Regions from separate parts of the Methylosinus sp. R-45379 genome, predicted to be linked through region 2. Evidence: riboswitches for the same ligand, from Rfam matches in the RefSeq annotation. Region 2 holds a riboswitch; the other holds the start of a gene.
What was found. Region 2 has a riboswitch for thiamine pyrophosphate ahead of thiC (phosphomethylpyrimidine synthase ThiC). Riboswitches for the same ligand answer to the same signal wherever they lie in the genome.
Positions count from the first base shown of each region.

Region 1 (3,819 bases), on a different contig from region 2:
ATAGAAGGGATCGAGCAAAATCGCGCTCATGACGGGATGACGCTCGAATGAGAGGCGACGCGCCCCACCCTCCCCTTCAGGGGGAGGGTCGGCCTGCGCAGCAGGACGGGGTGGGGTTCGCCGCCCGAGACTCGGGGGCTCACCCCCTCCCGAGCGCCTTCGGCGCTCGACCTCCCCCCTCCAGGGGGAGGTGGAAACGAAAGCGCGCTCATGCCTCGAGTCCGTCGTCGAAGGCGCGGCCGAGCACGGGCGTCGAGGGCGCCGCCATGTCGCGCGGCTCCATCAGGCCGGAGAGATAGGCCGCCCGGCCAGCCTCTATGGCGAGCGAAAAGGCCCGCGCCATGGCCACCGGATCGCCGGCGCGCGCCACCGCCGTGTTGAGCAGCGCCGCGTCGAAGCCGAGCTCCATGACGGCCGCCGCCTGCGAGGGCGCGCCGAGGCCGGCGTCCACGATGAGCGGCGTATTGGGAAAATGCGCGCGCAGCGCTCTGAGGCCGAAGAGATTATTGATCCCGCGGCCGGAGCCGATCGGCGCCGCCCAGGGCATCAGCACGCGGCAGCCGGCGTCCAGCAGCTTCTCCGCGACGACGAGATCCTCGGTCGTATAGGGAAAGACGCAAAAGCCGTCATCGCTGAGGATGCGCGCCGCCTCGACCAGGCCGAAGACGTCCGGTTGCAGCGTGTCCTCCTCGCCGATCACCTCGAGCTTGATCCAGCTGGTTCCGAACAGCTCGCGCGCCATTTGCGCGGTGGCGATGGCCTCCTTGGACGTGCGGCAGCCGGCGGTGTTGGGCAGCACGCGCACGCCCAGCTCGCGAACGAGCCGCCAAAAGCTCTCGCCCGCGCGCGAGCCTCCGGCCTCCCGCCGCAGCGAGACGGTGACGATCTCCGCTCCCGCCACGCGGATCGCCTCGGCGAGTATGGCCGGCGAAGGATAGCGCGCCGTGCCGAGCAGGAAGCGGGAGGATAGGACCTCGCCGTAGAGGAGGAGAGACGCAGTCATCGCATTCGGCTGGTTCGGGGCTCGACCGGAAACCGCATCGGCCATCAGTGCAGGAACAGCTTTCCGAGCACCAGAAGCGTGAGCGTGATATTGGTCGCGAGCATCCATTTCACGGTGTTGAACTCGCCTTTCAGCAAAGCGAACTCATGCTGACGTCGCTGTTCTTCGAGTCGAAATTAGCGACGACCTCCGCGGCCTTGCGCGCTTTCTCCTCGCTCGCGCCGGCCTCTCGAAGGGCGTCGTAGATTTCCGTGACGATCGTGCTCATGACCCGACTCTAACATGGAGTTCGTGGAGGAGGTAGCAAGTTCGACAATCCCCTCACCCTCCCTGCCGCGGCGTGACGATCTCGATCGTATCGTCCTCGACCAGCAGCGTCTCGCCGCGATCCTTGCTGCGCACGAATTCCTGATTCACCGCCGTCGCGACGGTCTGCTCGCTAAAGCCCAATTCCTCGATGAGGCGTTCCAATGTGGGCGCCTCGATCTCGAGCGTCTGCCCATTCACCCTGATTCGCATTCATGACCTCCGGGAAGATATCGCCCGTGAAGAGAAAACGCGCGACGCGGCGCGCCAGCGCCGGCGCCAGAAGAAATCCATGCCGATAGAGCCCGTTCACATAGAGCGTCCGGCCCTGGCGCGAAATGCGCGGCAGATTGTCCGGGAAGGCCGGCCGCACGTCCGAGCCCGTCTCGACGATCTCCGCCTCGGCGAAAGCGGGATGAATGGCGAAAGCCGAATTGACCAGCTCGACGATGGAGCGCGCCGTGACTCGGGAGCGCTCCTCATTCTCGATCATCGTCGCGCCGACCATGAACACGCCCTCCCCGCGCGGCACCACATAGACCGGATGGCGCGGATGCAACATTCGGACGGGGCGGGACAATTCGATCTCCTCGCTGCGCAGCACGAGCATCTCGCCCTTGACGCCGCGCAGCTCCGCCAGCTCGCCGCGCGCGGCAAAGCCGCGGCAATCGACGATCCAATCCGCCTGTGGGACAGAATCGGCGCAGAGCCGGATGCGGACATTGTCCATTGTCTGCAAACGTTCGAACAGCGCCGCCATCGCCGCGCGCGGCTCGAGATGCGCCTCCTGCGGAAAATAGAGCCCGCCCGAGAAACGCCCGGCCAGCGCCGGCTCGAGCGCCGCGAGGCCATCCGCGTCCAGCCGCTCGAACCGCCGGGTGCGGCGGGAGAATTCAGTCAGCTCGGCGCGGTCGCGCGGCGGCGCGACGACGAGGCTGCCGGCGACTTTCGCGACAGGAATGTCCTTGGTCCAGAAGGCGAGCGCCTCCTCGCCGAGCGTCGCCACAATCGGCTCGGCGCTTTGCAGCTCGCACCAGGGCGCGATCATGCCGCCGGCGTAATGCGAGCAGCCGCGGCCCGGCTCCGCCGCTTTCTCGATCAGCTCGACCTCAGCGCCATGCGGCGCGCCGGCGCGGGCGATCTCGAAAGCCGCGGTCAGGCCGGCGACGCCGGCGCCGATCACGCCGATCAGCATCGATGCGGCCCGATAGGGCCGAGGAATATCAGGAACATGCGGCCTCCCTACGCCAGCGCGAACTGGATCAGGTTCGAAGGGTCGCCGAGCCGCTTTTTAAAAAAGCTATTCGGCCTCTCAGCCTCTTGCCACGCGCAAAGCGCGCCAGCGGCGAGGCTCCCCTGGGCGAGACCGAGATTTGCGCAGGAACGGCGGCGCGTCAAGCGGGGCCGCGATGGCTTTGCAGTAAGGAGGCCGGCCGTCGTCATTGCGAGCGAAGCGAAACAATCCAGAGCCGGGGGCGGCCCCTGGATCGCTTCGTCGCTGCGCTCCTCGCGATGACAGCGCTACTCCTGCGGGGCGCGGGCGGTGATCGTCAGAGCATGAACGCGCGTCGCCAGCTCCTCGGCGAGCAGCGTGTTGACGATGCGATGCCGCTCGACGAGCCTCTTGCCCGCGAACGCCTCGCTCACCACCTCGACTCGAAAATGGCTTTCGCCATCCTGGTGGTGGCCGCCATGCCCGGCGTGCTTGTCAGACTCGTCGATCACCTTCAAGGTGACGGGCGCGAGCCCTTCGGTCAGCTTCGAACGGATGCGGGCCTGGACGGCGCCGATATTGCCTTGCTCGGCCATAGTGGAATCCTCCTCGTCGCCTCGGTCCAAGCAAAATTCCCGCCGATTGAAATTGACGTCGGGTTCCGCTTGCAGCCTGCGGCCAGTCTACCATAATGCAGCGCCATGGATTTGAATTCGCCCCTCTTCGATCGTATCCGCGTGAAGCCCGAGCAGAGGCAGGAGCGCCGCGAAACTCGTTTTCGCTGCGACGCCCCCGGCTGCGAGGCCGAGGGAGCCCATCGCGCGCCCATGGGACGGCTGCGCGAGGGGCAATATTTCTGCTTCTGCCTGGAGCACGTGCGGGAATATAATAATTCATACAATTACTTCAACGGAATGAGCGACGAGGACGTCGCCCGTTACCTGAAGGACGACGCCACCACCGGCCATCGCCCCACCTGGTCCATGGGCGTGAAGCGCGGACAGGCCTCCTTCCGCGAGGACCCGCTGCGGCCCGACAATTTCGCCGATCCTATGGGCCTCTACCGGCAGCGGGCGCATCGCGCCCGGCCGCAGGCGGAGGCCAGCCCGCGCTATTCGGCGGTGACGATCAAGGCGCTGAATGCTCTCGGTCTCGATGAGACCGCCGGTGCGGAGGCGATAAAGACGCGCTATAAGGAGCTCGTCAAACGTCACCATCCCGACGCCAATGGCGGAGATCGCTCCTGCGAGGAAAGACTGCGGGAGATCATTCACGCATATAAGACGTTGCGGGCCGC
Region 1 is NZ_LUUM01000001.1:37,905-41,723, forward strand. It holds gene A1351_RS00185 (thiamine phosphate synthase) at 1-30, opposite strand, end outside; gene A1351_RS00190 (thiazole synthase) at 209-1,003, opposite strand; gene A1351_RS24245 (hypothetical protein) at 1,134-1,271, opposite strand; gene thiS (sulfur carrier protein ThiS) at 1,325-1,474, opposite strand; gene A1351_RS00200 (FAD-dependent oxidoreductase) at 1,443-2,504, opposite strand; TPP riboswitch at 2,532-2,677, opposite strand; gene A1351_RS00205 (BolA family transcriptional regulator) at 2,831-3,118, opposite strand; gene A1351_RS00210 (J domain-containing protein) at 3,224-3,819, shown strand, end outside.
Region 1: it holds a riboswitch for thiamine pyrophosphate, as region 2 does, so the genes downstream of both, A1351_RS00200 (FAD-dependent oxidoreductase) here and thiC (phosphomethylpyrimidine synthase ThiC) in region 2, are expected to answer to the same signal.

Region 2 (3,819 bases):
TAGATTTGCGCGCCCTTCTCCAAGAACTCGGCGCTCTTTTCCGCAAAACCCTTCTCTCGCTCGGCGATAGCGGCGGCCTCCTCGCGCAGATCGCGCGTGATCTGCATGGAGCAGAATTTCGGCCCGCACATGGAGCAGAAATGCGCGACCTTATGCGCCTCCTTGGGCAGCGTCTCGTCGTGATAGCGGCGCGCCGTGTCGGGATCGAGTCCAATGTCGAACTGATCCTCCCAACGGAAATCGAAACGCGCCCGGCTCATGGCGTTGTCGCGCTCTTGCGCCGCTGGATGGCCCTTGGCGAGATCGGCCGCATGCGCTGCAATGCGATAAGTGATGACGCCGGTCTTCACATCCTCGCGATCGGGCAGGCCGAGATGCTCCTTGGGCGTCACATAGCAGAGCATGGCCGTGCCGAACCAGCCGATCATCGCGGCGCCGATGGCGGAGGTGATGTGATCATAGCCGGGCGCTATGTCGGTGACGAGCGGCCCGAGCGTGTAGAAGGGCGCCTCGCCGCAATCGCGCAGCTGCTTTTCCATATTCACTTTGATCTTGTGCATCGGCACATGGCCGGGGCCTTCGATCATCACCTGACAGCCCTTGTCCCAGGCGATCTTGGTCAATTCGCCCAGCGTCTCCAGCTCGGCGAATTGCGCCGCGTCATTGGCGTCGGCGATGCAGCCCGGACGCAATCCGTCGCCGAGCGAGAAAGAGACGTCATAGCGGCGCATGATGTCGCAGATCTCGTCGAAGCGCTCATAGAGGAAGCTCTCCGAATGTCGCGAGAGGCACCAGCGCGCCATGATCGAGCCGCCGCGCGAGACGATGCCGGTCACGCGATCGGCTGTGAGCGGCACATGGGCGAGACGCACGCCGGCGTGAATGGTGAAGTAATCGACGCCCTGCTCCGCCTGCTCGATCAGCGTGTCCTTGAACACTTCCCAATCGAGCTTGGTGGCGTCGCCGCCCACCTTCTCCAGCGCCTGATAGATCGGCACTGTGCCGATCGGCACGGGCGCGTTGCGAATGATCCAGTCGCGGATGTTATGGATATTGCGGCCGGTGGAGAGATCCATCACCGTATCGGCGCCCCAGCGGATCGCCCACACCATCTTCTCCACCTCCTCGGCGACCGAGGAGGTGATGGCCGAATTGCCGATATTGGCGTTGACCTTCACCAGGAAATTGCGGCCGATGATCATCGGCTCGGCTTCCGGATGATTGATATTGGCGGGAATGATGGCGCGCCCGCGGGCGATCTCCTCGCGCACGAACTCCGGCGTCACGAAAGCCGGAAGCGCGGCGCCGAAGCCCTCCCCCGCCTCGATCCGCTCCCCCGCCTGCGCGAAGGCGCGCTCGCGGCAGAGATTCTCGCGATGCGCGACATAGATCATCTCCTCGGTGACAATTCCGGCGCGCGCGAATTCGAGCTGCGTCACCGGCGCCGAGCCGGCGGCGCGGCGAATGGCGCGCGGCGCGGGACAGGGCGGAACCAGCCGATCCTCGCCGACGAAGCCATTGTCCTCCGGCTTCACCGCGCGGCCGTCATAGGCCTCGAGCCCGGCGCGGCCGTCGAGCCAGCGCCGCGCCGCCGGCAGGCCGGCCGAAAGATCGGGCGCGAAATCGCCACAGCTATAAGGGCCGGAGGGATCATAGACGCGCAGAGGCGCGTCGCCGGCGGAGGGGTGAAGCGCGATCTCGCGGACGGGAACGCGAATGTCCTCGCGGCCGCGCGGCGCGGAATAGAGCTTGCGCGAGGCGCCGATCGGTCCGGTGGTCACGCTCTGGGGCGTCGTCGGGCGCTTGTCCTGCACGTTCATCGTCGCGCTCCATTGGTTCGGATGGATGGGCAGCGGGCGATGAAGTCGGGCGCGCCGTCCCGAAAGATCGGGCGACGCGTCCTGCTGGCCTTCCCTCGCGCCGGCATTACCCGGATCAGGTTCGATGGGTGCTTCTCAGCCGCTCCTCTCGGAGAGGCGCCCCTCGCCATGCCGTGATTTTATCCGTGGCCTCGGATCGCGGCAAGCCCGGCCGGCCGGGCCGGTCCCGAAAAAGCGGGGACTGATTTTTCGAGCGAAACCTGGACTCGCCGCTCGGCAGAAACCGCTGTTGCAAAAACGTGACAGGATCGGAAATATCGACCAGAGCCCGGGCGACGACGCTGTCGCACGCCGCCCGCTCTGATAGATTCTCGGGCAATAGTGAGTCGTAAGGTGCGAACGCCGCCGGGTTGCCGAGTGCTTCTAAATGGCGTGTGAACGGCGACCGATCTGGGCGGGGCAATAGATAATGAACGGATTTTACTGGCGTAATCTGGCCTCGGCGGCTGCGCTCACCGTCGCTTTGACGGCTCCGTCGCTGGCGGCGGACGGCTATTTTCTGATCGGCTATGGCCCGCGTCAGAAGGCGCTGGGGGGCGCCGGCGTCGCCGATTCGCGGGACGCCATGTCGCTGTCGGTCAATCCGGCCGGCCTCGTCGATCTCGAGCGCCAGATGCAGCTCGGCCTGACCGCCCTTCTGCCGGAGCGCGGCTATTCGACCGACGGCCTGCCCAAGGTGCTCGCGCCGGGCGACGTCCGCAGCGGGCGGCCGATCTTCCCCGTGCCGCATGACGCCTATGCCTCGCCGCTCGACGCCGACTCGGCCTGGGGCACGGCGTCCTACGCCAATGGCGGCATCAACACCTCTTTCGACTTCGGCCATTACCATTCGCCGCTCGGCGGGCCATTCGGCGGCGGCTATGCGGGCGTCGATCTCGAGCAGGCCTTCACCAGCATCGGCTATGCGCGCAAGTTCGGCGCGCTGTCGCTCGGCGTCGCGCCGACGATCGCGGTGCAGACCATCAATCTGCAGGGGCTGAAGACCTTCGCGCCCTATTCCTCCGACATGTATCGCCTGTCCGACAATGGATATGACTGGTCGTTCGGCGGCGGCGTGCGGCTCGGCCTGCAGTGGCGGGTGACGGATCAGTTCCGCATCGGCGTCGCAGGCTCGACGCCCATGTTCATGACCCGCTTCGGCAAATATTCGGGCCTCTTCGCCGACCATGGCAGCTTCGATATTCCGGCCAATATCACCGCCGGCCTCGCCTATGATCTGACGCCCGATCTGACCGTCATGGCCGACTGGCGCCACATCTTCTATTCGGGCGTATCGACCGTGAGCAATGCGAGCTTCCCGGTGCTGCTCCGCTCGCTCGGTTCGTCCGGCGGCCCCGGCTTCGGCTGGAAGGACACTGATTCGGCCTCGTTCGGCGTCGAGTGGCGCATGCAGCCGGGCCTCGCGCTGCGCGCCGGCTATCATTATGTGACCAATCCGATCCCGACCAATTCGGTGACGCTCAACATTCTCGCGCCGATCATCAACGCGCATCACGTCAGCGGCGGTCTCAGCTACGCCGTCACCAAGAATTCGACGCTCGACCTCGCCGTCGTCTACGCTTTCAAGAACAATGTGCGCGGCCCCGAGGCGCTGCCGCAGACGGCGGCGACGCCATTCGGCGCCTATAACCCCGCCGCCAATGTCAATATCTGGCTGCGCGGACTCGAGATTACTGTGGGCTGGAGCTATAAATTCGACCTCGGCGACAATTCGCTGATCCCGACCCATCTCTGACGCCATTCGCGTGAGGCGAGCCTCCGGGCTCGCCCGCGAAAAGCAAAGGCCGCGGCCCGCCAGACGGCGGCCGCGGCCTTTTCGCTTTTTTCAGCCCGGCCTTTTCACATTTCTCAGCCGATGACGATCTTCGGCGGGGCGCGGAGCGATTGAGTCTCCAGCAGGGTCTTCACCTTGGCGGCGAGCTCCTTGTAGATCGCCGCA
Region 2 is NZ_LUUM01000303.1:21,469-25,287, reverse strand. It holds gene thiC (phosphomethylpyrimidine synthase ThiC) at 1-1,820, opposite strand, end outside; TPP riboswitch at 1,894-1,994, opposite strand; gene A1351_RS22050 (OmpP1/FadL family transporter) at 2,290-3,615, shown strand; gene A1351_RS22045 (Mrp/NBP35 family ATP-binding protein) at 3,729-3,819, opposite strand, start outside.